One region of the Actinomadura sp. NPDC000929 genome, then DNA from elsewhere that is predicted to be linked to it. Evidence: riboswitches for the same ligand, from Rfam matches in the RefSeq annotation. Region 1 holds a riboswitch; each other region holds the start of a gene.
The links. Region 1 has a riboswitch for cyclic di-AMP ahead of ABWI04_RS22840 (CHAP domain-containing protein). Riboswitches for the same ligand answer to the same signal wherever they lie in the genome.
Positions count from the first base shown of each region.

Region 2: it holds a riboswitch for cyclic di-AMP, as region 1 does, so the genes downstream of both, ABWI04_RS16000 (CHAP domain-containing protein) here and ABWI04_RS22840 (CHAP domain-containing protein) in region 1, are expected to answer to the same signal.
Region 3: it holds a riboswitch for cyclic di-AMP, as region 1 does, so the genes downstream of both, ABWI04_RS37385 (C40 family peptidase) here and ABWI04_RS22840 (CHAP domain-containing protein) in region 1, are expected to answer to the same signal.
Region 4: it holds a riboswitch for cyclic di-AMP, as region 1 does, so the genes downstream of both, ABWI04_RS21710 (NlpC/P60 family protein) here and ABWI04_RS22840 (CHAP domain-containing protein) in region 1, are expected to answer to the same signal.

Region 1 covers NZ_JBEUPA010000067.1:15,188-22,176, forward strand. The annotation lists gene ABWI04_RS22825 (DEDD exonuclease domain-containing protein) at 1-780, opposite strand, end outside; gene ABWI04_RS22830 (NYN domain-containing protein) at 1,072-2,349, shown strand; gene ABWI04_RS22835 (C40 family peptidase) at 2,626-3,579, shown strand; cyclic di-AMP (ydaO/yuaA leader) riboswitch at 4,075-4,273, shown strand; cyclic di-AMP (ydaO/yuaA leader) riboswitch at 4,410-4,565, shown strand; gene ABWI04_RS22840 (CHAP domain-containing protein) at 4,575-5,408, shown strand; gene ABWI04_RS22845 (hypothetical protein) at 5,448-6,713, shown strand; gene ABWI04_RS22850 (M48 family metallopeptidase) at 6,710-6,989, shown strand, end outside.
Region 2 covers NZ_JBEUPA010000036.1:40,779-47,767, forward strand. The annotation lists gene ABWI04_RS15980 (hypothetical protein) at 1-702, opposite strand, end outside; tRNA gene ABWI04_RS15985 (tRNA-Pro) at 1,607-1,680, opposite strand; gene ABWI04_RS15990 (hypothetical protein) at 1,888-2,649, shown strand; gene ABWI04_RS15995 (PP2C family protein-serine/threonine phosphatase) at 2,834-4,726, shown strand; cyclic di-AMP (ydaO/yuaA leader) riboswitch at 5,195-5,347, shown strand; gene ABWI04_RS16000 (CHAP domain-containing protein) at 5,360-6,127, shown strand; gene ABWI04_RS16005 (bifunctional glycosyltransferase/CDP-glycerol:glycerophosphate glycerophosphotransferase) at 6,333-6,989, shown strand, end outside.
Region 3 covers NZ_JBEUPA010000180.1:5,136-12,124, forward strand. The annotation lists gene ABWI04_RS37370 (hypothetical protein) at 1-469, opposite strand, end outside; gene ABWI04_RS37375 (FHA domain-containing protein) at 521-913, shown strand; gene typA (translational GTPase TypA) at 984-2,837, opposite strand; cyclic di-AMP (ydaO/yuaA leader) riboswitch at 3,029-3,160, shown strand; gene ABWI04_RS37385 (C40 family peptidase) at 3,168-4,184, shown strand; gene ABWI04_RS37390 ((deoxy)nucleoside triphosphate pyrophosphohydrolase) at 4,181-4,567, opposite strand; gene ABWI04_RS37395 (Mut7-C RNAse domain-containing protein) at 4,596-5,378, opposite strand; gene ABWI04_RS37400 (amidohydrolase family protein) at 5,408-6,694, opposite strand; gene ABWI04_RS37405 (MarR family winged helix-turn-helix transcriptional regulator) at 6,756-6,989, shown strand, end outside.
Region 4 covers NZ_JBEUPA010000061.1:16,293-23,281, forward strand. The annotation lists gene ABWI04_RS21700 (cobalamin-independent methionine synthase II family protein) at 1-560, shown strand, start outside; gene ABWI04_RS21705 (MFS transporter) at 782-2,257, opposite strand; cyclic di-AMP (ydaO/yuaA leader) riboswitch at 2,601-2,738, shown strand; gene ABWI04_RS21710 (NlpC/P60 family protein) at 2,748-3,482, shown strand; gene hpnH (adenosyl-hopene transferase HpnH) at 3,552-4,556, opposite strand; gene shc (squalene--hopene cyclase) at 4,618-6,483, opposite strand; gene ABWI04_RS21725 (polyprenyl synthetase family protein) at 6,516-6,989, opposite strand, start outside.

The DNA of each region.
Region 1 (6,989 bases):
CAGGTCGCCGCTCTTGCCCACGTAGAGCACCTCGCCGGCGTGGTCCTCGAAGAGGTAGACGCCGGGGGTGGAGGGGACGTCGTCGGCGAGGTGCCGCTTGCGGCGCTGCTCGGGGGTGGGCGCCTTCGCGAAGCCGCGCATCTCCTCCAGCGAGGTGACGCCGAACGAGCCGAGCCGCTCGATGAGGCCGTGCAGCACCTCCACGGTGGCGCGGGCGTCGGCGAGGGCCCGGTGCGTCGGCTCGTTGGACGTCCGGAAGAAGCGGGCCAGCGTGGCGAGCTTGCAGTTGGGCACCTCGTCGCGGGACAGCACGCGCCGCGCCAGGTCGACGGTGTCGACGACGGCGAACGCGGGCCAGGCGTAGCCGTTCGCGGCGCACGCGGCCTTGAGGAAGCCGATGTCGAACGAGGCGTTGTGCGCGACGAGGACGCAGCCGCGCGCGAACTCCAGGAACGCCGGCAGCACCGACTCGATCCGCGGCGCGGCCGTCACCATCGCCGTGGTGATGCCGGTGAGCGCGGTGATGAACGGCGGGACGGGGCCGCCCGGGTCGACGAGCGTGCCGAGCTCGCCGAGCTCCTGACCGCCGCGCACCTTCACCGCGCCGATCTCGGTGATGGCCGAGTCGGCCGCCGAGCCGCCGGTGGTCTCCAGGTCGACCACCACGAAGGTGACGTCGCTGAGGGGGGTGCCGAGGTCGTCCAGGGTGCCCTGGACGCCGTGCCCCCGGGCCCCGTGCCCCTGGGCTCCGCGCCCTTGGACACCGTGCGCAGCCGTCATGAGCGCGACCGTAGAGGACCCCACCGACAGAACTTCGTGCCGCTAGGGTTGGGGGGCGCCGGGACGTCCCGCCGGGCGGGGGCCGCGAGGACGGGCGGGAGGCATCCCGCCGAGGGCCGGGCGCGATCCGTCCGATCGCACGTTCGCCCTGGTTAGGGCGTACCGCGCTCGGGAACACACAGCCCACCGGCGGCGCAGCCCGGAAGGAGCGGGATCATCGACAGCGGTCCCGAAGCGACCCCCGGCGACGGGGAGCCTGCGGAGAAGGCGTCCCGCCCGCTGCCCGAGGCGGTGCGGCAGGGCGTGGTGGAGGCCGCCGCCGACCTGATCGGGTCACTGCCCTCCGAGGAGATCCCCGTGCCGCTGCGCCGGTTCGCGCGGTTCGAGCGCCGCAAGCGCGCCAGGCTCGCGGGCCAGCACATCGCGGCGGTGCTGGAGAAGGACGGGGAGTTCCGGAGCCGGGTCGCCGCGCCGCTCCGGGAGGCGCAGGCCGACCTGGTGGAGGCGGTCGAGGGCGGGAACGTGCCGCCCGCGGCCGACCCGGTGCGCGTCGCCGTGCTGGCCTACCTGCTGCGCCCGGCGGGCTGGACAGAGCTGGTGGAGTCCGCGCGCGAGGAGCTGGCGCGTTCGGCGAGCGCGTCGGAGGAGCAGGAGGCCGAGCGCCGCGTCGCCGCGCTGAAGGCGGAGCTCGCCGCGACCCGCGACGCCCGCGGCGCCGAGCTGGCCAAGCTGCGCGCCGAGCTGCGCGAGACCAAGGCCGAGGTCGCCGAGCTGCGCCGCAAGCTGCACGACGCGCGCACCCGGTTCCGGGCCGCGGAGGAGCGCGCACACGCGGTCGCGGAGGAGGCCGACCGCGAGCTCGCCGCCGCGCGCGAGTCGACCGCCGCGTCGGACAAGGAGCTGCGCAGGCTGCGCGCCCGGGCCGCGCGGGCGGAGGAGGCGGCCGAGACCGCCAAGCGGGCCGCGCGGGAGGGGCGCAACGTCGACGACGTGCGGCTGCGGATGCTGCTGGACGCGCTGGTGGACGCCGCGCAGGGCGTCCGCCGGGAGCTGGCCCTGCCCTCCACCATCGGCCGTCCCGCCGACGCGGTCGGCGGGCTGGAGCCCGACCGGCTGGCGCACCGCGCGCTGCCCGGCCGGGCCCTGTCCGACAGCGACCCGCAGCTGCTGGACCGGCTGCTGACGCTTCCGCAGGTGCACCTGGTGGTGGACGGCTACAACGTCACCAAGACCGGGTACGGGGAGCTGCCGCTGGCCGACCAGCGCAGCCGGCTGCTGTCGGGGCTCGGCGGGCTCGCCGCGCAGACGCGCGCCGAGGTGACGTGCGTGTTCGACGGGGCGGAACTGGACGCGCCGGTCGCCATCGCGGCGCCGCGCGGGGTACGGGTGCGGTTCAGCCACCCGGGCCAGACGGCGGACGAGCTGATCGGCGAGCTCGTGCGGGCCGAGCCGCCGGGCCGCTCGGTGGTCGTGGTGTCGTCCGACCGGGAGGTCGCCGACGCCGCCCGGCGCGCCAACGCGCGCCCCTGCCCGTCCTCCCTGCTGCTGCGCAGGCTGGGCCGCTCCTAAGACGCCCATAAGGCTCCGATAAGGCAGTCCTCGCGGTATGTGATCATGGCGTCACTAAAAGTGGATGATAATGAGAGATGTCAATCAAAGAGTGATGAATCGGTTGTGACGGCTGTTGCCCCTCGCTAATGTCGTCCGCTGACGTCGTGGACGAGAGGGGCGAAACCGACCGTGGCCAATGATCACATCGGGGCACCGGCGCAGCGGCCTGGCCGCGGGGCGGGCTCTGCGGGCACAGGCCTCCGCCGTCGCCTGGCGGCCGTCGCCGGACTGACCGTGGCGGTCTCCCTGACCTGCTCCCCGGTGGTGGCGCACGCCGAGCCCAAGCCGACCCGGGCGCAGGCCCAGAAGACGCTCGACAAGCTCAACGAGAAGATGGACCAGAAGGTCGAGCAGTTCAACCAGAACCGCGAGAAGCTCAAGGTCGCCAAGAAGAAGTTCGACGCCGCGACCAAGGCGAGCAAGCAGGAGCAGGCCGACTTCGAGGAGCAGCGGTCCAAGATCGCGCAGATGGCGGCCACCGCCTACAAGAACGGTGACTCGGCCGACGTCACCGGCTTCGTCGGCAGCAACGACCCGCAGTCGATCCTCGACCAGGCCGCCGTCTTCTCGCACCTGTCGCACGAGCGCAGCTCCCAGCTCACCCAGTTCCTCGCGACCGCCCAGCGGCTCCGCCGCGAGCAGTCCCAGGCGAAGGCCGCCTACGACGAGGTGAAGTCCAAGCAGGACGAGCTGAAGAAGCAGAAGCAGGACCTCGACAAGCAGGTGCAGAAGCAGAAGGCGCTCGTGCGCCGGCTCGGCGGCGGGAGCACCCCCTCCCGCCCGGGCGGCGGCGGCCCCACGGGCGGCACCTACAACGGCCCGGCGAGCGGCCCGGCCCGCACGGCGCTCAACTTCGCCTACGCGCAGCTCGGCAAGCCCTACTCCTACGGCGCCGAGGGCCCGGACTCCTACGACTGCTCCGGTCTGACCATGAAGGCCTGGGCCGCCGCGGGCGTCAGCATCACCCGCACCACCAACACCCAGTACGCCTACACCAGCTCCAAGCGGGTCGCCTGGAACAACATGCAGCCCGGTGATCTGGTGTTCTTCAGCAACCTCGGCCACGTCGGCCTCTACGTGGGCGGCGGCAAGATGATCCACGCCCCGCACACCGGCGACGTCGTCAAGATCAGCGACATCAGCTCCGGCTACTACAAGAGCAATTTCTACGGCGCCGGGCGCCCCTGACGCACCGCCTGACCCCCTGCTCCACGGGCGTCACGGGACCTCCATCGACAACGGACCAGGCTTGACCTGGTCCGTTGTTGATTTTGGGGGGGTTTGCCTTCTTTTGGGGTTTTGGTACCTTTGCACCACTCACGGCGCCCTCCAGACGCCGTGGACCCGCGGCGCCCACCTGGCGCCCCGGCCCCACGCGGCGCATCCAGCACCCGCGTGACGGCGGCGCGAGCCACGCGCCGCTCCCCCCAGGCGGCACGCCCCACGTGCCGTCCCGCGGCGCCCGAAGGCGCCGCACGGTCTCGTCGCAGACCCGGCCGACCCCGTCCACCGTGCGCACGCCCGCAGCGTGCATGGCGCTGAGCGCGCAGCCGCGGTGGCGTACACGGGGCAGGCCCCGGACGGTCCCCGGAGACGGGCCGCCGTCCGTCCACAACACAAGGCGCCGCTCGTTCGCACGCGGGAGACAGGTCCCGCGCCGGGCCCCATCTCGCCCCCAGGATCGCAGCGGCAGCGCCGAATCCGCCTCAGCGCGGAACCGGGGACCCATCTGCGCCGGAGTCCGGAGGAATTCTCCGGACGGGCATTCCGGCACCCGGGGTGAATCGGCGCGTCTCTCCCGGCAGTCCGGTGAGAGCCGCCGTAGGGCCACTTCCACGCCCGAACCCGTCAGCTAACCCGGTAGGCGTCTGGAAGAGAAGGAGTGAATCCCGCAGCGTTACCTGGGGCGTGGCCGCCACGCGGCCACGCCCCCACCCCCTGCACTCCGCGGGCGTCCACGCCCGCCGAGATTCCCCATTCAGAACCGGCGTGCCCGCCCCCGGGCACGTCACCGCCGAGTCCGCGGACCGCCGTGCCCCGCATGCGCGTCCACTGTGGAACCGGGGACCCACTGCGTCCTTTTCGGGGTGAATCGGCCTGCCTTCGCGGGCCGTAGGGCGGCTTCCACGCCCGAACCCGTCAGCTAACCCGGTAGGCGGCATGGAAGTCGAGGAGATCCCCCCGTGCCACGCGCGCACTGCAAGAAGACCCACGGCAGGCACCGCAAGCCGAACCCCCTGTCCCTGACCTGGCGGACGACCGGCGGCGTGATCGTCGGCGCCGCCGTGCTCGGCACCGCCGCCGCCACCGCGCAGGCGTCGGTCCTGCCGTTCGGCTCCACCCCGGTGAGGGCCGCCGCCGCGGCCGACCTCGCCCCCGGCCTGACGGCGCACGGCGGCCCGCCCGGGCGCCGTGCCGAGGACGAGCGCAAGACGACCGGCTCGAAGGCTCCGGCGAAGAAGGACCAGCCCGAGCAGCCGAAGGCGGAGACCTCCGAGAAGGCCGCCCCGAAGACCGTCGCGAAGTCGCGCCCCACCGCCGCGCAGGCCATCGAGCTCGCCCGCTCGCAGGTCGGCGTCGAGGAGGACGGCGGCGGCGAGACCAAGTTCCAGGACTGGTACATGGCCACGTCCCGCGCGCGGGAGACCCTCGCGCGCGACGGCGGCTCCCTCAGCGGCTACGGCGACGCGAACTGGTGCGACATGTTCGTCTCCTGGGTGGGCGAGCAGATCGGCTTCAGCGACCAGGTCGGCAGCGACGCCTGGACGGTCGCCCACGCCCGCTGGTTCCAGGAGCACGGCCGCTGGGGCAACGAGCCGAGGCCCGGCGCGATCGTGTTCTTCTCGTGGGGCGGCAGTGAGTCCGTCGACGACATCGAGCACGTCGGCATGGTGGTCAAGAAGATCGACGATGGCACGATCGAGACCGTCGAGGGCAACACCGACAACGCCGTCCGGATAAAGGAACGTTCCACAGACGTCGTCGTCGGCTACGGCTACCCGGACTACCGGTCGTGACGGCGCCCCACGCCCCGCGCCCTGCATAGGATCGCGCCCATGGAGGAAGGCCCCGGGCAGGACGCCCCCGTCACGCGGCGCAGGGTCCTCGCCCTCGGCGCGGGCGGGGTCGCCGTCCTCCTCGCCGGAGGCGCCGGCCTGGCGGGCTCGCGCTCCGGCGGCCGGGCGGCGGGCGCCCGTGCTCCCGGCTCCCCGTCCGCCGGGACGTTCAATCCCTCTCTGGCCTCCGCCGTCCTCGCCAATCGCGCCGCGGCCGTCCGCCAAGGCGACCGCATGGCGTTCCTCGCCACGGTGGGCAACGCCCCCGCCGCCTTCCAGGACACCCAGTCCCGCATGTACGGGAACCTCCGGAAGCTTCCCCTGGAAGGCTGGCGGGAGCGCGTCGTCCGCGTCGAGACCGTGGACGGCGAGACCGCCGTCGTCCGCGTCGAGGCGCGCTACAGGCTGCGCGGCTTCGACCGGAGCGACGTGGCCCGCACCCGCTACCTCACGCTGGCCCCGCGGGGCGGGGCGTGGACGATCGTCGGCGACGGGACGTCCCGCGGCCTCGCCGACGACACCGACATCTGGGACTGCGGCCCCCTGACGGTGGTCAGGGGCCGCACGAGCCTGGTCGTCGGCGACGGCGCCGGCCTCGACGGCATCGCCCGGCGGCTGGACGCGGCCGTCCCGGTCGTGACGTCCGTGGTCGGCACGGGGTGGGCGCGGCGGGTCGTCGCGCTCGTCCCCGCCGACGCGACCGTCGCCTCCGCGCTCGCCGGCCCCGGGCAGAGCCTCGGCCAGATCGCCGCGCTCGCCGCCGTCGCCCCGGCCGCCGGGGGCGGTCGCGGCGAGGACCGCGTCATCGTCTCCCCCGGCACCTTCGGCCGCCTCAACGAGCTGGGCCGCGACGTCGTCCTCGCCCACGAGCTGACCCACGTCGCCACCGGCGGCGCCCGCGACGGGCGCACCCCGCTGTGGCTGATCGAGGGCTTCGCGGACTACGTCGGCTACCGGCGCGTCAAGATCAGCACCCGGTCGGCGGCGGGCGAGCTGCGCCGCGAGGTCTCCGCCGGGCGCACGCCCTCCGCGCTGCCCTCCGCCGACGCGTTCGCCGGCGGCTCCCCCCGCCTCTCCCAGGCCTACCAGGAGGCCTGGCTCGCCTGCCGGATGGTCGCCGACCGGTACGGTGAAGCGGCGCTGGTGCGGCTCTACCGGGCCGCCGGGCGCGCCCCGGAGGCCGCGGCGCTGCGCGACGTGCTCGGCCTGACGCGGGAGCGCTTCACCGCACTGTGGCGCGACTACGTGAAGGAGGAGCTCGCATGAGCGAGGCGGAGACCGACGAGGACCGCGCCGGGGACTCCGCCGCCGGAACCCCCGGCGCCGCCCCCGCGCGCCGGCCCCGGATCGCCGCCGCCGTCGCCGCCGCCGTGCTCTTCGCCGGGGTCGCGACCGTGCTCGCGCGAACCACTCCGTGGAATCCGCTCCCCGGGCACGTCCCCGGCGGGCGGGTGGAACCCGATCCCGCGCTGGACTTCACCCCCGCCGAGATCGCCCGCTCCCGGGCGTTCGACTCGGCCGTCAACCCGCCCGCCTACACCG
Region 2 (6,989 bases), on a different contig from region 1:
GCGGTCACGGGCGATCCAGCGCATCTTGTGCGGGGATTGGTGCGCCACGTGGGGGGTCAGCCGCTCAAGGGCGGCGAGAACCAAGTCGGGTTCCAGGGGCAGGCCCAGAAGGCCGCTGACCACCTCGACCTGGCTTTGTCCGTTAGCGCCCGTGTGGCCCTGGCCACCGACGGTTGCCAGGCAGGTCGCCTTGGCAAGCCCGAGCACGGCGAGTACCTCGGGCCAGGTCATCTTCTCCGTAGCGACCCTGATGACGCCCGCGGCGTCTCCCAGTATCTGAGCATGAGCCGCTCTGGACGCGCCGCCCGGCCCCACCGTTTGCGTGTACGAACTGGTGCCCGCCTCTGGCCCCGTCAGCACGCGTTCGTAGAGCACGAAGGCGTTGACGAGTTCCGCGACCGCCAGCATCATGAGGCGTGGCCGCGCAGGCCGCTGGCTCCCCGACAGTTCCCTGCCCGCGGTGTCGAAGTAGCGCAGGGCGTGGTCGATCGTGGCGTTGTCGAGGAGAATGCTGGAGATTCTGGGGCGGTTTCCGCCGTTGGCGTCCACGCGCTGCACGACGGCTCTGGCTAAATCCGGGGTGTCGAACAACGCACGGGCGTACTGCTCATAGAGCCTGTTGCGCTCTTGGTCGCGCTGGGGGTTGAACGCTTCCGCACCTGTCACGCCCTCCAGCATGCGCGTCGCAGCGGCGCCGCGCACGGCGAATCTTCCCTACCGCCGATAGTGGTCCAGGACCAGAGCCACCCCCCCAACCAAGGTCCCATCCGAAGACGCCGGGCGAACACCACGCCCAACGCGCAGCATCGAGTTCTCTCCCCCCGTCCTCTGACGCGGTCTCAGCAGCACCGATCCCCTCCATGAGGCTGGTACTTCCGCTCAGGGCCACGCCGGCGAGGGGAGGGCCGCGCAGTCGAACGCTGCATCGGACGTCTCAAACAATGGCGCGGCCACGCCACCCGGTTCGACAAACTCGCCCGCACCTACCGGACAGCGATCGTCCTGGTAACTGCTCTGCTCTGGAGCAACACGTGATCCGCCGGACACGCCCTAGGCAGGACGTCCACGGGCCTGCTGGGTGGGAAGACAATTGGGATCGTTCCGTAGATTCGGCCGCAGTGCAGGGCGAAGTCGTCCACGCCCAGCACCCTGGTCCGACCCGATGAGCGGGGCGTGGGGTGCGGGCTGGGTGGCGTTCCTGCACGGCTGGTCGCCGGCGGCCTGACCGGCATCCAACCGGTACCGACGCACGCCGCCCTGGTCGAGGCGATCGGATCGACGCTGACCGGGTCGGGCCGGCAGCGGTGCCAGCCCCTACTATCCGCGCCCCCTGTTCAGCTGCGTCCCCAAGTCCGCCCAGCCCTGAATCACGCGGGAACTGGTTCACCATTCCACTGGACGTGACCGGTGCGGACCGTTTGACCGAGCGTCATGCACTCAGCGCGGCATATCCGGCTAACGCGGTCGAACCACCGGGACGAAAGTCCCTTTCTGGCATTGAGGCTGGGGGGTGATGGCTCCCCCTGTGGCTCCCGAGCGTCGTTCGGGAACCGAAAAGGGGCCTCGAGTGCGATGCTCGAAGCCCCTCTGACCTGCGAAAACCCTGTCGGGACGGCGGGATTTGAACCCACGACCCCTTGACCCCCAGTCAAGTGCGCTGCCAAACTGCGCTACGTCCCGGTGCCCGTTTGAGCGGGCGTGATTACTGTAGCGCAGTCTGCGGGGTCGTGCGTACCGAGATACGGGGGCGCGGATCTCTGGTAGGCAGGCCTGATGGTGCGTTTGCGGGCGGTGCTGGCCGGGGTCTTGGGCCTGGGGCTGGTGTGCGGGTGCGGGGACGGTGGAGGGGCTCGGGCGGTGAGCGGGAGTCCTGAGCCGGAGAGGTCCGTGCCGCGGGTTTCGGAGGCGCCGTCCAAGGCGCCGGTCGTGCGGGTGCCGGTTGGTGTGCGGGCCTCGTACGAGGTGTTCGATCGGGCCGCCGGGCGGGTGGTGGTCGCGCGGGCGACGCGGCGGACGTTCCGGTCGGCCTCGGTGGTGAAGATCCTCATCGCGGTGGACTACATGGATCGGCATGAGGTGTCGGCGGCCGATCGGCGGCTGCTGGTGCCGATGCTGCGGTCCAGTGACGACGGGGCCGCCACGGAGTTCTGGCGGCGGGGCGGGCGGAAGCAGATCATCGAGCGCATGGTGCGGAAGATGGGGCTGGAGGACACCGCGCCGCCGCCCGCGGAGAAGCCCGGGTTCTGGGGTTACACGGCGCTCAGTGCGCGGGACGTGGTGCGGATGTACCGGTACCTGCTGGAACGGGCGCCGGAGGGGCAGCGGGAGTTCGTGCTCCAGCAGTTGCGGGCGTCGACGCCCTGCGGGACGGACGGGTTCGACCAGACGTTCGGGATCCCGCGGGCGGTGAAGCGGCCGTGGGCCGTCAAGCAGGGGTGGTCGGGGTTCGGGGAGACGCCGTCGGAGCCGTGCCATGTGCGGCCGGCGGCGTGGCGGCCCGACCTGGGGCTGGGGCGGCCCGTGCTGCACACGACGGGGGTCGTGGGGGACAAGATCGTGGTGGTGCTGACGCTGCATCCGGCGGGGACTCCGTTCGGGACGGCGGCGGCGCGGATCACCTCGCTGACGCGGCAGGTGACGCGGGTGTGACGTGGGTCACACGGCGGGGAACGGGTCCGTTTTGAGACGGTCACCGGAAGTGGTCGGCTTCGGGCGTGAACGGAAAACCCGGGCAAAGATCTAGCCTCTTTGCAGGGACATGGGCGAATAGTCCCTCACTGACGTATGTAGCTTTTTTCTCCCAGGGGCAGGTGACGCCGAACGGGGGACGGGGTTGGCGGAAGCGGAAGGCACGCAGCCCGGGGTGCCCGGCGCGGACGTGGAGGACCTCCGGGGCGCGGCGCGCGACCGGGCCGTGCTGGCGGAGGCGCGGGTCGTGCTGGCCCGGCGTCTCGGCGTCCCGCCGGGCGAGGCCCTGCAGCACCTGATCTGGCTCGCGCGCGATCTGGACATCGACATGGCCGAGGCGGCGTCGCTGCTGGTCAAGGACGGCGGCGGCGGGCCGGTGGGGGCCGTGGTGGCGGGGCGGAGGGCGCCGCGCGCCGAGGAGGTGCCCGCGGAGCGCCAGGCGGTCCTGTCGGAGGCCGAGGACGTCCTGCGCCGGGTGACGGCCGAGGACACCGCGGGGGACGCGGAGATCCTCGCGGGGGTGCCCGACGACCCGGCGGCGACGGCGGTGCTGGAGGGGGCGCTCGACTCGGCGGCCCACCTGGTCCCGGTGCGGGGGCCGGACGGCAGCGTGGTCGACTTCCTTTTCGCGGAGCTCAACGGCGTCGCCAAGGACATGTTCGGGCGGGGCCGGGAGGAGCTGACCGGACTGCGGCTGCTGCGGACGGACCCGGGGGCGGTGCTCAGCGGCCTGTTCGACGACTACGTCGGGGTGCTGGAGTCCGGGACGCGTTTGGAACGTTCCTCGATCCAGTACTCGACGGCTCAGCGGGGCCTGTCCCGCTCGTCGCGGATGAGTGTGCGATGCGTGCGGGTGCCTACCGGTATCTGTGTGACATGGCGGTACCACCTGGCCGAGGACCGTATCGCGCGGCGGCTGGAGCGGGTCGAGCGGCTCGCGCTGATCGGGTTCGGGGAGTGGGACCTCGCCACCGGGGAGGCGGACTGGACGCCGCAGATGCTGGCCAACTACGGCCTGTCTTCCGACGAGGTGCCGCCGATGCCGCACGACCTGCCGAAGGTCGTGGCCGACGACGACCTGCCGCTGGTCGAGGAGGCCGTCCAGACCATGTTCTCGCGGCGTGAACCGGTCGAGGCGGAGCACCGCGTGATCAGCCATGACGGGACGCCCCGCCATCTGTGGGTGTTCGCCGAGCCCGTGCTGGGCGAGTCCGGCCTGCCCGTTTCGATCAACATCGTGTCGCAGGACATCACCCGGCGGCGCGGGGTGGAGCGCGCGCTGGCCGAGACCCGGCGGCAGATGCTGCGCCAGCAGGCGCGGACGGCCCAGGAGCGGCGCGTGGCGGTGACCCTGCGGCGGGCCATCCTGCCGGACGAGGACGAGGTCGAGCAGCTGCCGGGCCTGTGCACCTCGATCCGCAGCATGGCGGCGGAGAGCACGGCCCGCATCGGGGGCGACTGGTTCGCGACCAAGGCCCTCCAGGACGGGCGGGCGATGTTCGCGATCGGGGACGCTGCCGGGCACGGGCTGCCGGCGGCGGCGGCGATGGCGCGCACCCGGAACGGCCTGCTGGGTCTCGCCTGCACGGGGGAGCGCCCGGGGCGGCTGGTCGGCTGGCTGAACGAGCTGATCGGCGGCATGGACCCGCCGGCGACGGGCACCGCCATCGTCGCCCACTACGACCCGTCCCGGCACGTCCTGGAGTGGACGTGCGCGGGCCATCCGCCGCCGATCCTGGTCCGGGACGGGCGGGCGACCCCGCTGGAGGTGGTCCGCGACCCGATGCTCGGCGCCATGCCCGGCTGGGAGTACACGACGATCACCACCGGGCTCACGTCGGGCGACATGCTCTTCCTCTACACCGACGGCCTGGTGGAGCGCCGGGACGCGGACCTGGACGAGCGGATCGTCCGCCTGACCCACATCCTGCGGGACTCCTCCACGCGTCCCGACCGGGTGCTGGACGAGGTGCTGGCGCGGATGGAGCACGACCGGGCGGCGGACGACACCACGCTGTTCGCCCTTTACGTGGAGTGACCGTCCGGGCCTCGCGGTGACGGACGGCACGCCTGGCCAGCGAAGATCACCTAGTGTGACGTGCGCCTCACCCGGCGGGGCGGCCGGGTGGCGGGCCGCCTCGGCGGAGACCGTCCGACGCCCCCTATTCGATCTTCTTTACCTTTTCCCGAAGGCTCGGTAAGGGCGGCGGGCAAGGGGTTGGGCGCCTCTCGAGAAAGATCGGGAAGAGGCGGTGCCGCCCCGGTGTTGGGAGTCTCTTGAGAGGGCTTTGAGCAGGCAAGACTTTACTTTATGCCTGGTTTGCTTTTCTTGAGAAGGTTGGTACCTTCGATCCCGAATCACGCAGCGCGTCCCATGCGTTGCCACCGGCCGCACCATGCGCGGCCGAGGATCGCGGAGCGGTATCCGCACGCGATGCGCGCCAATCGACGCGCGCCCCCTCATCAAGATCTGCCAGAGAGAACATCCGTATACCTGCACCGCTCCCGCGGTGCGAGGCCGAGTCCGTCCGGTCGGTGACCGGAGCGGAGCCGGGGACCCACGTTTCTGGGGTGAATCGGCGCGCCCGAGAGTCGCGCCGTAGGGCTGCTTCCATGCCCGAATCCGTCAGCTAACCCGGTAGGCGCCATGGAAGACAAGGAGATTCCCTGCATGTCCGGTCTTTTCGATCGACTTTCGCTCAACCGCCTCACCCCCGAGGACAAGGCCGTCGGCGTCGCCGTGGGCGCGGTCCTGGCGGGCGCGGTCGGGCTCTCGGTGGTCAACCCCCTCGCCGGCGGCCGCGCGGCCGCCGAGACCTCCGCCCAGGCGGCGGTGGTCTCCGAGCAGGGGACCGCCGCTCACCAGCCCTCCCGGGCCAAGACGGTGAAGGCCGAGAACGCCGTCGCCGAGGCGCGGCGCGAGGGCTTCAAGGTCCCCCCGCACGCGGTCAAGCCCGCCGAAGTGATCAAGCTCGCGGAGTCGCAGGTCGGCGTCCACGAGGGCAAGGGCGGTCAGACCAAGTACCACAAGTGGTACATCTCGACTCCGCACGCGAAGGCCACCGCCAAGCGCGACGGCGGCTTCTCGGTCAAGGAGTACAACGGCGCCCAGTGGTGCAACATGTTCGTCTCCTGGCTCGGCGCCCAGACCGGCGTCAAGAACATGGGCTGGGACGCCTACACCGTCCAGCACGCCAGCTGGTTCAAGCAGACCGACCGCTGGGGCCACAAGGCCAGGCCGGGCGCCGTGGTGTTCTTCGACTGGCAGGACGGCTCCAAGGCCGGCATCGGTGACATCGACCACGTCGGCATCGTCGTCAAGGACAACGGCGACGGCAGCATCACCACCGTCGAGGGCAACACCGACAACGCGGTGCAGAAGAAGGTCCGCGAGAAGTCGCAGGTCGTCGGCTACGGCTACCCCGACTACGCCCGCTGATCCGACGCGTCCCGAGAAGGTGCGCGCTTCGCGAAGGCGCCCGGCCTCCAGGCCGGGCGCCTTCTGGCGTTCCGGGTGTTGTGCCCAAACCCTCCGGTGACGGTGGGTAATGCTAAGCGTTGACAGCCTTTGATCCCTCTTGGACCTCAGTGCGGAGTTCCTGGAAAGGAATCCAGCACGCCGGAGTCTGCGGAGGGGGATGCCCATGGCGGTGCGCCCGGATGTCAGCGTGGTGGTGATCGCCTACAACGACGCCCGCAGGCTTCCGCGGGCGGTGGCCTCGACGCTGGCGCAGTCGCTGGGCGGCGTCGAGACGGTGATCGTCGACGACGCGAGCACCGACGGGACGGGCGAGGCCGCCGACCGGCTCGCCGCGGCCCATCCGGGGCGGGTCCGGACCGTCCACCTGCCGGCCAACTCCGGCGGCTGCGGCCGTCCCCGCAACACCGGGATCGAGGAGTCCACCGGCCGGTACGTGATGTTCCTCGACAGCGACGACCTGCTGGACCGGCACGCCTGCCTCAACCTCCTCGCCGCCGCCGAGGACACCGGCGCCGACGTGGTCTCGGGGCTCTGCGACCGGATCTTCCTCGACCTGCCCGAGGGCGCCAAAGGGCGGATCCGCCCCTGGTACCCGTGGCTCTACCGGCACAGCGCGGTCTACGGGTCGCTGAGCGAGAGACCCGATCTCCTCTACGACACCCTCTCGACCAACAAGGCCTACCGGCGCGGCTTCCTGGAGGAGCACGGCCTGCGGTTCGTCGAGCGGCTGCACTACGAGGACCTGCTGTTCACCGCCGAGGCCTACCTGGAGGCGGGGCGGACCGCCCTGATCCCGCACCGCGTCTACAACTGGCTGGTC
Region 3 (6,989 bases), on a different contig from region 1:
ATGGGGTCCGCCCATGCCCCAGCAGTCCCATGACCAGCACGGTCAGGGTCAGCACGGGCAGGGCCAGCCCGGCCAGCCCCCGTACGGGCAGCCGCAGCAGGGCCAGCCTCAGCACGGGCAGCAGCAGTACGGGCAGCCGCAACAGCAGCAGCCCCCCGCCGACCCGTGGGGCGCGCCGCAGCAGCCCCAGGACCAGTGGGGCGCGCCGCAGCCGCAACAGCAGCAGCCGGACCAGTACCAGCCGCAGCAGCAGTACGGCGCCCCACAGGACCAGTACGGCGCACCGCAGGACCAGTACGGCGCGCCGCAGCCCGGCCCGGCCGACCACCAGTACGGGCAGCCTCAGCACGGGCAGCCCCAGTACGGCCAGCCCCAGCACGGAGGCCAGCCGCAGCACGGGGGTCAGCCGCAGCACGGAGGCCCGTCGCCGCAGCTGCCGCACGGCCGCGAGGCGACGCTGCTGCCGCACGAGCACAACCAGGGGCAGCAGCGGTCGGCCGCGCCCGACAGCACGGCGTTCATGTGCCCGTACTGCGAGGCGGTGCTGAGCAACCCGGGCGCCGCGCAGTGCGACTCGTGCCTGCGCCCGCTGCCGCAGAAGGGCACGCCCGTCCTGCGCGTCCAGTTCCCCACGGGCGAGCTCAAGGTCTCGGTCGGCCAGCACCTGGTGCTCGGCCGGGACGCGGGCCAGTCGCCGGTGGCGGCCACGTTCACGCAGTACGACAACGTGTCGCGGCGCCACTCGACGGTGTGGCTCGACCCGTCCGGGACGGCCTGGGTGCGCGACGAGGGCTCCACCAACGGGACGTTCGTCAACGGCGAGCGGCTCCCCCGCGGCGTGGACGCCCCGCTCCGCGACGGCGACCAGCTCCGCCTGGCCGCCGACGTCACGGGCACCGTCCAGCTGAGCTGAGCGGCACGCACGAAAAGGGGCGGCCCCGCGGTTCCGAGAACCGCGGGGCCGCCCCTTTCGGCTTCGGCGCTCAGCCGGCGCGCTTGGTGCGGGCCCGCGTGCGCTCGCGCTCCTTGGCGTCCAGGACGACCTTGCGGATGCGGACGGCGGTCGGGGTGACCTCGACGCACTCGTCCTCGCGGCAGAACTCCAGCGCCTCCTCCAGCGACAGGGCGCGGGGCGGGGTGAGCCGCTCCAGCTCGTCGCCGGTGGACGACCGCATGTTCGTGAGCTTCTTCTCCTTGGTGATGTTGACGTCCATGTCGTCGGCGCGGGAGTTCTCCCCGACGATCATGCCCTCGTACACCTCGGTGGTCGGGCCGACGAAGAACGTCCCGCGCTCCTGGAGGTTCGTGATGGCGTAGGCGGTGGCGGCGCCGGACCGGTCGGCGACGAGCGAGCCGGACGGACGGGTGCGCAGCTCGCCGAACCAGGGCTCGTAGTCCTCGAAGACGTGGTGCGCCATGCCGGTGCCGCGCGTCTCGGTCATGAACTCGGTGCGGAACCCGATCAGGCCGCGGGCCGGGACGAGGAACTCCATCCGGATCCAGCCCGTCCCGTGGTTGGTCATGTGCTCCATGCGGCCCTTGCGGACCGCCATCAGCTGCGTGACGGCGCCGAGGTGCTCCTCGGGGATGTCGACGGTGAGCCGCTCGACCGGCTCGTGCTTCTTGCCGTCGATCTCCCGCGTGACGACCTGCGGCTTGCCGACGGTCAGCTCGTAGCCCTCGCGGCGCATGTTCTCGACCAGGATCGCCAGGGCCAGCTCGCCGCGGCCCTGCACCTCCCAGGCGTCGGGGCGCTCGGTCGGCAGCACCCGGATCGACACGTTGCCGACGAGCTCGCGGTCGAGGCGGTCCTTGACCATCCGGGCGGTGACCTTGGTGCCCTTCTCGCGGCCCGCCATCGGCCCGGTGTTGGTGCCGATCGTCATGGAGATCGCCGGCTCGTCCACCGTGATCAGCGGCAGCGGGCGCGGGTCGTCCGGGTCCGCGAGGGTCTCACCGATCATGATGTCGGGGATGCCGGCGATGGCGATGATGTCGCCGGGCCCGGCCTCGTCCGCGGGCTTGCGGGTGAGCGCCTCCGTCATCATCAGCTCGGTGATCTTCACCCGCTCGACGCTGCCGTCGCGCCGGCACCAGGCGACCTGCTGGCCCTTCTTGATCGTGCCGGCGTGCACGCGGCACAGCGCGATCCGGCCGAGGTAGCTGGAGGCGTCCAGGTTCGTCACGTGCGCCTGGAGCGGGCCGTCGGGGTCGTAGGACGGCGCGGGGATCGTCTCGGTGATGACCTTGAACAGCGGTTCCAGGTCCTCGCTGCCGGGCATGGCGCCGTCGGCGGGCTTGTCGAGCGAGGCCCGCCCGGCGCGGCCGGACGCGAACACGATCGGGAAGTCGATCTGGTCCTCGTCGGCGTCGAGGTCCATGAACAGCTCGTAGGTCTCGTCCACGACCTCGTCGATGCGCGCGTCGGGGCGGTCGGTCTTGTTCACGACCAGGATCACCGGCAGCCGCGCGGCGAGCGCCTTGCGCAGCACGAAGCGCGTCTGCGGGAGCGGGCCCTCGCTGGCGTCGACCAGCAGGACGACGCCGTCCACCATGGACAGGCCGCGCTCGACCTCGCCGCCGAAGTCGGCGTGCCCCGGGGTGTCGATGATGTTGATCGTCAGGCCGTTGTGCAGGACCGCGGTGTTCTTCGCGAGGATGGTGATCCCCTTCTCGCGCTCCAGGTCGTTGGAGTCGAGCACGCGGTCGTCGACGTCCTGGTTCTCGCGGAAGGCCCCGGACTGCCAGAGCATGGCGTCGACCAGCGTCGTCTTGCCATGGTCGACGTGGGCGACGATCGCGACGTTACGGAGGTCGTCGCGCGTGGAGATGGGCATGCGGGTTCGCCTTGCGTGAGAGTTCGGGAGTCGCCGCAGACGTGCGGCCGTACCCATTCTACTTGGCCGTGCGTACCACCCACTCCGAGTCGTTCGCCCCATCGGTCACACGGACCTCGATTGGCCAACTTTGCGCATCCTTTGTAATCTGCCCGAGATCCGGTCGTCCGGAGTCCCGCCCCCAGGGGACTGCGGCCGGAACGCCGAATCTCCCGCGGGAGAACCGGGGACCCACCACCCTCGGGGTGAATCGACGCTCGTCGTAGGGCGACTCCTGGCCCGAACCCGTCAGCTAACCCGGTAGGCGTACGAGGAGAGGAGAACACCGGCTTGGCTCCGGATTCCCCCCGGCGGCGTCGCGTTCTGCCCACCGCCACCGCCACCCTGCTCCTGATCGGTCTCGGCGCCACCGCGCCGGACCTCGCCCACGCCGCCCAGCCGTTCCGGCCCGCCTCCGCGCCCACGGCGCCGAGCCCCACGCCGACGACGGAGAAGGGCCTGCGCAAGAGCCTCGACGCGCTGAACGAAGAGGCCGAGATCCTCACGGAGAAGTTCAACAAGGCCCGCGTCGAGTTCACCAAGGCCCGCAAGGCCGAACAGGACGCCACCCGGGAGGCCGAGCGGCTGCGCGCCCTCGCCGAACCCGCCCGCCAGAAGCTCGGCAGCCTGGCCGCCGCGAACTACATGGCCGGCGGCCCCGACGTCCTCTTCGGCTCCGGCGCCTCCCCCGAGGGGCTGTCCGACCGCGCCTACCTGGCGCAGAGCCAGGCCACCGCCGTCCTCGCCCTGAAGAAGCAGATCGACCAGGCCGACGCCGCGGAGCGCACCGCCAAGGCCAAGACCGCCCAGGTCAAGAAGGCCTGGGACGACGCCAAGCAGGCGCGCGAGGCCGCCAAGGCCAAGGTCTCCGAGGTGATGAAGCGCCTCGACAAGCTGACCACCACCCACGCGAGCGACCCGCGCACCGGCCTCAGCGCCACCGTGAAGGGCTCCGGCCTGCCCGCCAAGATGGCCCGCAAGGCGCTCACCAAGCTCGGCTCCCCGTACGTGTGGGCCGCCGCCGGACCGAGCAGCTTCGACTGCTCGGGCCTCGTCGTCTGGGCCTACGCCCAGGTCGGCAAGCCCGGCCTCCCGCACTACACCGGCGACCTGTTCGCCATGGGAACGAAGGTCTCCCGCGGCGCCCTCCGCTCCGGCGACCTGGTGTACTTCGGCAGCAACCTGCACCACATGGGCATCTACCTGGGCGACGGCAAGTACCTCCACGCCCCCCAGACCGGCGACGTGGTCAAGATCTCCAAACTCTCCGACCGCTCCGACTTCGCAGGCGCGAATAGGATTTCCTAGCCGAGGCCTTGGGCGGCCAGGAGGTCTACTGCCGGGCGGTCGCCGGGGAGCCAGTTGACGTCGTGGAGCTCTGAGGGCGCCAGCCAGCGGAGTTGCAGGTGCTCCAGGGCTTGCGGCTCGCCTTCTACCAGCTCGGCCGTCCAGACGCGGAGGACGGCGCGTCCGCTGAGGCGCCAGTCGCCGCCCACGCGGCGGCCCAGGCGTACCTTCACGGCCAGTTCCTCGTGGCACTCGCGCACCAGGGCGTCCTCGTCCGACTCTCCGGGGTCGACCTTGCCGCCGGGAAGCTCCCAGCCGCCCGCCATGTGCGGCGGCTCGGCGCGCTGGGCGGCCAGCAGCCGCCCCTCCGCGAGGATCGCCGCCCCCACCACCACGAGATCGATCGCGACCAGCTCCTCTCCGTGTTCGTGATCAGACCGCGGCGCCGGTCCGTCCGGTTCCGTCCCGCCTGAGGGAGTCGACCAGACGCGTCGCGTCGCGGACGATCTCCTCCAGGTGGTCGCCGTGCGCCCCGCGCCAGTACACCTGCCCGCAGACCGCGCAGCGGCCGTACACGTCGTAGCTGCGGCGCGTGCCCGACTGGAGCTCGCGCTCGATCTCCTGCTTGTCGACCGGGACGAGCTCGCCGTTGCAGGCGGTGCAGCGCGTCCACGGGCGCAGGACGGGCGCGAAGCGGTCGAGCAGGTCGCGGAGCTGGTCGTCGGGGCGCGAGCCGCGGACGTAGGCGCCGAACCACAGCGCGCGGCGGCGCAGGAGGCCGCGGTCCTGCGTGAGCAGGACGCGGCGCTCCTCGTTGGCCTGGACGACGAGCGCCGGGTCGTCCATGTCGTTGTGGTAGGCGGTGTCGAGGCCGAGCAGGCGCATGCGCCGGGCCAGCGTGCCGAGGTGCACGTCCAGGAGGAAGCGGGGGGCGACCTGGCCCGGGTCCAGCGGCACGGGCTGGGGGCGCGGGACCGCGGCCACGCGCACCTCGGCCCCGGCGGCGGGGCGGGCGCCGGGCCCGGCGGGCTCGCCGTCGGCGGTCATCGGGCCCGCCTCGGGCAGGGGGACGCCCAGCGACTCCACGAGGTGCCCCAGCGTCGAGGTCCCGTCGTAGGGGACCCGCGCCGGGGACTCCCGCCGGGTCGCGGGCAGGAACATCAGCAGCTCGTCGGCGACGCGGATCGTTATCTCGGACTCCACGCCGATCAGCATGCCACGCGCGGCCGACGATTCTCCCCGGTTCAGGCCGCTGTCACGTGCGCGGCGGAGTCCGCGAGGGACGCCAGGAGGGCGGGGACGTCGTAGCCGACCAGCGCTCCCCCGCGCTTGACCACGCGTCCGCCGACCAGGACGGTGTCGACGTTACGCGTGTCCGCTGACAGGACCACGGCCGCGACGGGGTCGTGCGCCGCCGCGAGGCCGAAGGTGTCGGTGCGCAGGACGAGCAGGTCGGCCTGCTTGCCGGGGGTCAGCGATCCGGTGACGTCCGCGAGCCCCGCGACCTCGGCGCCCTCGATCGTGGCCGTCCGCAGCGCGTCGGCGACGGTGAAGCCGAGGCCGGCGCCGTCCGGGCGCCCCCGTTCGAGGACGTAGGCGGCGCGCATGATGCTGAACATGTCGCCGGGGCCGGAGGTGACCGTGTCGGCGCCGAGCCCGGTCGGGACGCCGGCGGCGCGGGCGCGCCCGGTGGGCGGGGCGCCGATGTCCAGCGCCGCCTCGATGGCGGGGGCGGCGGACACCGTCCCGCCGCTTCCGGCGATCCGCTTCAGCTCCTCGTCGGTGTAGAAGTTGGCGTGCACGTACGTGGCCGGGTGGTCCATCAGTCCGTTGGCGTCGAGGAACGCCAGGCCGCGCGCGGCGCTCTCGGCGCCGTGGCCGCCCAGGTGCGCCGTGACCGGCAGCCCGAGCTCGCGGGCCGTCCGCCACTCGGCGAGAGCGCGCTCGTCGCCCCCGATCTCGGGGCCGAGCGCCGCCATCGCCATCGTGACCTGGCCGCCGGACCCGAAGTGCTCGCGGTGGACGCGGCCGGTCTCGGCGGCGAGCGCGTCGAGGCCGCCGTCGCCGCCGTAGCAGTACCCGAACACCGCCCTGATGCCGGACGCCCGCAGCGCCGCGATGTTCGCCTCGGTGTGGCCCTCGCTGAGCTGGATGTGCGACCAGTCGACCAGCGTCGTGATCCCGGAGTCGAGGCACTCCAGGGACCCGGCGAGCGTCCCGGCGAACACGTCGCCCGGCCGGTACCGGGGCGCCAGCTCGCCGAGGACGCGCTGCAGGTAGGCGTGGAGCGTGCCGTCCGGCAGGGCCGCGCGGATCCCGGCCTGCCAGGTGTGCCGGTGGGTGTCGACGAAGCCCGGCATGACGATGCGGCCGGTCGCGTCCATGGTCTCGGCGCCGTCCGGCGCGGCCAGGTCCGGGCCGACCGCGGCGATGCGGCCGTCCTCGACGAGCACGTCGGCGGTTCCCAGCACGGTCGGTTCGGGCGCGGTGTCGATGACGAGGCCGTTCGTGAGCAGCAGAGAATTTGCCATGGACGAAAGCTTAAAAGATAGCTTTACGAAAAGCAATCAGTCGAGCGAGTACGCTCGGGGCGTGCGGGACGACATCGATGACCTGGCCGACGCGTGGCGGCGGGACGGCCTGACCGAGCCGTTCGTCGCGATGCTGGAACTGAGCAAGCGCGCGGGGCGCGTCGCCACGCTGGTGCAGCAGGCGCTCCGGGGCCCGCTGGCCGAACTCGGCCTCACCTACGCCGAGTTCGAAGTGCTGACCGTGCTGCGCCGGGAGGGCGAGCCGTACCGGCTGAGGCCGAGCGAGCTCACGCGG
Region 4 (6,989 bases), on a different contig from region 1:
CGGGCGCCCACGTGGTGCAGCTCGACTTCACCGAGGGGCGGCTGTCGCTCAAGCTCGACCCCAGCGGCGGCGTGCTGGACGCCTTCATCGCGCTCAACAACCGGGTCCTGGAGCGGTTCTCCGCCGACGAGCGCGCCCGGATCGGCGTGCACGTGTGCCCGGGCGGCGACCTCGACTCCACCCACAGCCTCGACGTCGACTACGCGGGGCTGCTGCCCAAGCTGTTCCAGCTCAGGGCCGGCAACTTCTACCTCCAGCTGGCCAGCGAGCCCGACCCCGACCGGATCCTGGCCATCGTCGCCGCGCACCTGCCCGCCGACGCCCGCGTCTTCGTCGGCGTCGTCGACCCCATCGACCCCCGCGTCGAGACGCCCGAGGAGATCCGCGACCGCGTCCTCGCCGCGGCCCGCCACCTCCCCGTCGACCGCCTCGGCACCTGCGACGACTGCGGGTTCTCACCGTTCGCCGACGACACCTCCACGTCCCGCGACACGGCCTTCGCGAAGATCGCCGCCCGCGTGGAGGGCACCGCCCTCGCCGCCGCCGAACTCGGCGTCTGACCCGCCGCCCGTCTCCGCCGCCACACCCTCGCACCCTCGGACCCGATGGCACGCCCGCGGCCGCCGCCGCAGACGGCATGGTCCGCTGACGGCGGTGCGGGGGTGGGGCGGCCCGTCCACCTCCAAGCGCCGCGTCCGGGCGGCGCGTGGACGGCTCACCACGTGCACCGGCCTCCCCGACGCCGACCCGGCCGTTCCGGCACGGTGGTCGGCCATCGCGGTCACCGGGAGGTGTGGTCGGTGGCCGCGTCCGAGGAGGGCGGGGTCCGGATGAGGAGCATCACCACGACGGCCACGGCGGTCAGGGCCAGTGCCGAGACGGTCGCCCCGGTGGTGTAGCCGTGCACGAGGGCCCCCGCCCGCGAGGCGGCCGGACCGTGCTCGCGCAGGTAGCCCGCGGTCGCGCCGATCGCGACGGTGTTGACGACGGCGGTTCCGATCGAACCGCCCATCTGCGACGCGGCGTTGACGACCGCGGCGGCGACCCCGGCCTCGCGCGGGGAGACGCCCGCGGTCGCCAGTGAGAACGCCGGCGGGAACACGGCGCCCATGCCGATCCCGAGCAGGACCTCGACCGGGACGACGGCGGTGGCGTAGCCGCTGCCCGCGTCGAGCCGGGTCAGGGCGGCCAGCCCGGCCGCGGCGATGAGCAGGCCGGCGGAGATCAGCAGCCGGGCGGGCACCCGCCGGGTGAGCCGGGCGCCGACGAGGTAGCCGCTCGCGGAGTTCGCGACGGCCATCGGCAGGAACGCCAGCCCGGTGCGCATCGGGGAGAAGTGCGCGACCACCTGGAGGTAGTAGGTGAGCGTGAGGAAGACCCCGAAGGCGCCGACGACCGCGGTGGCCACCGCGAGGTAGGCGCCGGCCCGGCCCCGGTCGGCGAGGATCCGCAGCGGCAGCAGCGGCGCGGCGTGCCTGGCCTGGCGCACGGCGAACAGGGCGAGCGCCAGGCCGCCGACCGCGAGCGGCGCGGTGGTCCGCCAGGCGTCCCAGCCGTGCGGGGCGGCCTCGCCCGCGCCGTACACGACGGCCGCCAGGCCGCCGGTGACGAGGACGGCGGAGATCCAGTCGACGCGCGCCCCGGGGAACGCCGGCGGCGCGGGAAGGACGATCCGTCCCGCCACCGACGCGGCCGCGGCGATGGCGACGTTGACGTAGAGGCACCAGCGCCAGTCGGCGTACTGGGTCAGCGCGCCGCCGAGCAGCAGCCCGACCGCCGCGCCGCTGCTCGCCACGGCGCCGTAGACGCCGAACGCCTTCGCGCGCTCCCTGGGCTCGGTGAACGTCACCGCCAGCAGCGACAGGGCGGTGGGCGCGAGCAGCGCGGCGAACGCCCCCTGCAGGGCGCGCCCGACCACGAGGACCCCGAAGCCGGGCGCGGCCCCGGCGATCATCGAGGCGACGGCGAACCCGGCCAGCCCGGCCAGGAAGCTGCGGCGCCGCCCGACCAGGTCGGCGATCCGGCCGCCGAGCAGGAGCAGCCCGGCGAAGGACAGGGTGTACGCGGTGATCACCCACTGCCGGTCGGCGTCGCCGAAGCCGAGCGCGTGCTGGGCCGTCGGCAGCGCGATGTTCACGATGGTGGCGTCGAGCGCGATCATCAGCTGCGCGACGGCGATGACGACCAGCGCCGCCCAGCGCCGGTTCGGGACGGCCGCGGACGGACCGGACGCGGTCCGCGCCGGGATGGCGGTCATGGAACCCACCTCCTCTAAGTGAAGGGTTCTCCTCCGGATATTAACTGGAGGTTTCTCCTCCGTCTAGAGGCGCATCGGGCCCGGATCGCCTCCCCGGCACGCCCACAACGGCGGCAGGCGACGGCCGGGGTGCCGGGTCGGCACGGCACTGAGCTGCGGAATCATCGCCCGCGACCTTGCCGTCTCTTGGTGATTTCAGTAGCTTTGCCCCTTCAAGACGCCTTCCAGGCGTTTTGTCCCACCGTGGGGTTTCCGAGCGCGGTGGGGCGGGGTGCCGTCCCCGCGCGACAAGGCCCGAGATCCCTCATCGATCGGGCCCCACATCGTCAGCGCCGCTGTCTCTCAGCGGCACCCGCCGAGTCCGCCGTGGCGCGGAGCCGGGGACCCAACCCGAACTGGGGTGAATCGGCCTGTCAGGCCGTAGGGCGACTTCCACGTCCGAACCCGTCAGCTAACCCGGTAGGCGGCACATGGAAGCAAGGAGCCCCCCTTGAAAGGCAAGCACCTCGACCGGCCGCGCGTTCTGCGGCCCGGCCCCTGGGTCACCGTCACGCTGACGGGCCTCGCCGTCTTCGGCGCGACGGCGGCCATGCCGACGACCCTGCAGCACGCGTCCACCGAAACCGTCGCCGCCGTCCAGACCGTGCCGCAGCAGCGGACCGCGCCGCGGCAGGCGGCGCCGCGGGAGCAGGTCAGAGCGCAGGCCCAGGTCCAGAAGGAGTTCAAGGCCCCAGCGAAGGCCGAGCCCTCGGCGAAGACCGAGTCGTCGGCGAAGGCCGAGCCGCGGAAGCAGGCCGCCGCGCCGAAGTCGGACGCGCGGTCCAAGGTCATCGCGCGGGCCAGGACCTGGCATCCGCACACCGGCCGGCGGGTCCCCTACAGCCAGACCAGCACGCACAACGGCTACCGCACCGACTGCTCGGGATACGTGTCCATGGCGCTGGGGCTGCCCAAGCCCGGGACGAACACCGTCGGCCTCACCGCGTCGCGGTACACCGAGCGAATCGCGATGTCCGAGCTGAAGAAGGGCGACCTCGTCATGGACGCCCTCGGCAGCAACACCACCCGGCACGTCGTCATCTTCGAGAAGTGGGCCGACAAGGAGCACTCGTCGTACTGGGCCTACGAGCAGCGCGGCCGGTACGGAACCGACCACCGCGAGCTCGACTACGGGCTCTCCTCGGGCGACGAGTACAAGGCGTACCGGCCGACGTCCCTCACGTAGGCGTCCCTGAAGACGCCCGGCATCGGCGGGACGCCGGTGCCGGGCGGAACGGGCTTGGAGAGAGAGGGGTCAGACCGAGCGGACGGCCCGCAAGGACTCCTTCAGGGAGCCGAGGGTCGAGAAGACGGCCGTGGGTTCGTAGCCGCAGTGGGCCATGCAGTTGGCGCAGCGGGAGTCGCGTCCCCTTCCGTAGGAGTCCCAGTCGGTCTCGTCCAGGAGTTCCTGGTAGGTCTGCGCGTAGCCGTCCGACATCAGGTAGCAGGGACGCTGCCAGCCGAAGAGGGAGTAGGACGGGATCGCCCAGGCCGTGCAGGGGAAGTCGACCTTGCCTTCCAGGAAGTCCAGGAACAGGGGCGAGTGGTTGAAGCGCCACCGCTTGCGGTTGCCGTCCCCGAACGCCTTGCGGAACAGCTCCCGCGTCTCCTGGACGCCGAGGAAGTGGTCCTGGTCGGGCGCCTTGTCGTAGGCGTAGCCCGGCGAGATCATCATCTCGTCGACCCGGAGGTCGTCGTTGAGGTAGTTCATGACGTCGATGACGGTCTGCGGCGTGTCCGTGTTGAAGATCGTCGTGTTGGTGGTGACGCGGAACCCCCGCCGCTTGCACTCCCTGACGGCCGCGACGGCGTCGTCGAAGACGCCCTCCTTGCACACGGACGCGTCGTGGCGTTCCCGCAGCCCGTCGATGTGCACCGCCCACGCGAAGTACGGCGAGGGCGCGAACTTGTCGATCTTCTTGGGGATGAGCAGCGCGTTCGTGCACAGGAAGACGTACTTCCTGCGGCGGACGAGCTCGTTCACCAGCTCGTCGATCTGCGGGTGCATCAGCGGCTCGCCGCCCGCGATGGAGACCATCGGCGCGCCGCACTCCTCGATCGCGGCGAGGGCCTGCTCGACCGGCATCCGCTTCCTCAGCACGTCGTGCGGGTGCTGGATCTTCCCGCAGCCGGCGCAGGCGAGGTTGCAGGCGAACAGGGGCTCCAGCTCGACGATGAGCGGGAACTTCTCCCGGCCGCGCAGCTTGTTGCGGAGGATGTAGCTTCCGATGCGAAGGCTCTGGCGGAGCGGCATGCTCATGGTGTCGGGACCTCCTCGTGCAGGGTGAACTCGGCGGTCCCGCCCGGTCCGCGCCCCCGCCTCATGCCGCGCCCTCCAGGTAGCGGCCGAGGGCGCTCAGGGGGAAGACCAGGCGGTACAGGTGGTAGTTGATGTAGAAGTCGCCGGGGAAGCCGGTGCCGGTGAACTGCTCCTCGTCCCAGTTGCCGTCCGGGCGCTGGTGGTCGACGAGCCACCGCACGCCGGCCTCCACGGCAGGGGTGCGCTCGCCCGCGGCGAGCAGCGCCAGCAGTGCCCAGGCCGTCTGCGACGGGGTGGACTCGCCCCGCCCGATCCACGCCGGGTCGTCGTAGGAGCGCAGGTCCTCGCCCCAGCCGCCGTCGGGGTTCTGGTGGTCCTCCAGCCAGACCACGGCGCGCCGGATCGCGGGCTTGCCGGGACGCACCCCGGCCGCGACGAGCGCGGGCACCACGCTTCCCGTGCCGTAGACGTGGTTCGCCCCCCAGCGCCCGAACCACGAGCCGTCCGCCTCCTGCGCCCGGAGCAGCCACACGACGGCACGCCTGACCACGGCCGACTCCGCGAGGCCCTCCTTGGACAGCGCCTCCACGACGTGGGCGGTGACGTCGGCGGACGGCGGGTCGATGACGGCGCCGAAGTCGCAGAAGGGCAGCTTCGTGCACAGCTCGCGGGTGTTGTCGGCGTCGAAGGCGCCGAAGCCGCCGTCGCGCGAGGCCATCCCCTCCAGCCAGCGGACGGCCCGCCTGATCGGCTCCTCCGCCGCCGGTAAGGCGGCCCGGCGCAGCGCCAGGATCGCCTCGGCGGTGTCGTCGGTGTCGGGGTAGACGTCGTTGTCGAATTCGAACGCCCAGCCGCCCGGCGGGACGTCCGGCCGCTTCACCGCCCAGTCCCCCGGCCCGCGGACCTCCTCGCCGACGATCCATTCGGCGGCCCGCAGCAGGGACGGGTGGTCGGCGGCCACCCCCGCGTCGGCGAGCGCGTTCACGGCGAGGACCGTGTCCCAGACGGGTGACTGGCACGCCTCAAGGCGGCGTCCCTTCCCGTCGCGGATCGTGAAGCGTTCGAGCCCGTCGAGGCCGCGCCTGATGACCGGATGGTCGAGGCCGTAGCCGAGCTCGTGCAGCGCCATCAGCGAGTACACCCACGGCGGCTGGATCCCGCCCCAGCAGCCGTCGGCCTCCTGCCTGGCGACGATCCAGTCGGCGGCCCGGCGCAGCGCCGCCCGGCGCAGCGGGCGCACCGGCCGCCTCTCGTACACGTGCAGGACGCGGTCGAGGGCGTTGAACGCCGCCCCCCAGCCGCGGGCCTCCCGGGCCGGCATCACGCCGCGGCGCAGTTCGGGCAGGTCGAACGGCAGGGCCCGGACCGGGCGCAGCGACCCGAGGATCGTCAGCGGGACGATCGTCTGCCGTGCCCAGCACGCCCAGTCGTAGACGTTCAGGGGGACGCGGCTCGGCAGGTACATCAGCTCGGGCGGCATGACCGGCAGGTCGTCCCAGGACCACTGGCCGAACAGCGCCAGCCAGACGCGGGTGAAGACGCGGCTGCCCTCGATGCCGCCCGCCTCCCGCACGTAGGCCGCGGCCTCGCGCATGTGCGCGGCGTCCACCGGGTCACCGGCGAACCTCAGCGCGACGTACGCCTCGATCGTGGTGGACAGGTCGGCCGGGCCGCCGTGGAAGTTCGCCCACGTGCCGTCGTCGCGCTGCCGGGAGCGGATCCAGCGCGCCGCGTCCTTGGTGTCGGCGTCGGAGCGGATGCCGAGGAACTGGCGGAGCAGCAGGTCCTCGGCGTCCATGGTCACGTTGGTCTCCAGCTCGGCCTTCCACCAGCCCTCGGGCGACTGGAGGCCGATCAGGCGGTCGCGGGCGGCGTCGACGGCGGCGGCGGCCGCGCCGGTGAGTCCGGACACGTCGGTGGTGGTCATGCAGCGCTTCCCTTCTCGCCGGCGCGGCGGGGTCAGTGGTCCCGGGAGGTGACGAACAGGGCGATGTCGCGGAACTCGGCGGCCACGGCGCCGTCCATGCCGGACTCGTCGAGGTGGCGCCCGGCGGCGGCGACGCGGCGGTCGGCCTCGGCGGAGGCCCAGTCGCGCCCGCCCGCCGCCTCGACGAGCCGGGCCGTCTCCCGCAGGGCGTCGTCGGACGGCGCCCCGGGGTCGGCGTACAGCGCGGCGAGCCGCCGCGACTCGGGGCGCCCGGCGTTCAGCGCGTACACCACCGGGAGCGACTTCTTGCGCGCCCGCAGGTCGGCCAGGACGGGCTTGCCGGTCGCGTCCGGGCTGCCCCAGATGCCGAGCAGGTCGTCGACGAGCTGGAACGCGAGGCCCATCTCGGCGCCGAAGCCGGTCAGGTGGGTGACGAGCCGGGCGGGGCCCTCGGCCAGCATCGCCCCGATCGAGCACGCGCAGGCGAGCAGGGCGCCCGTCTTGTC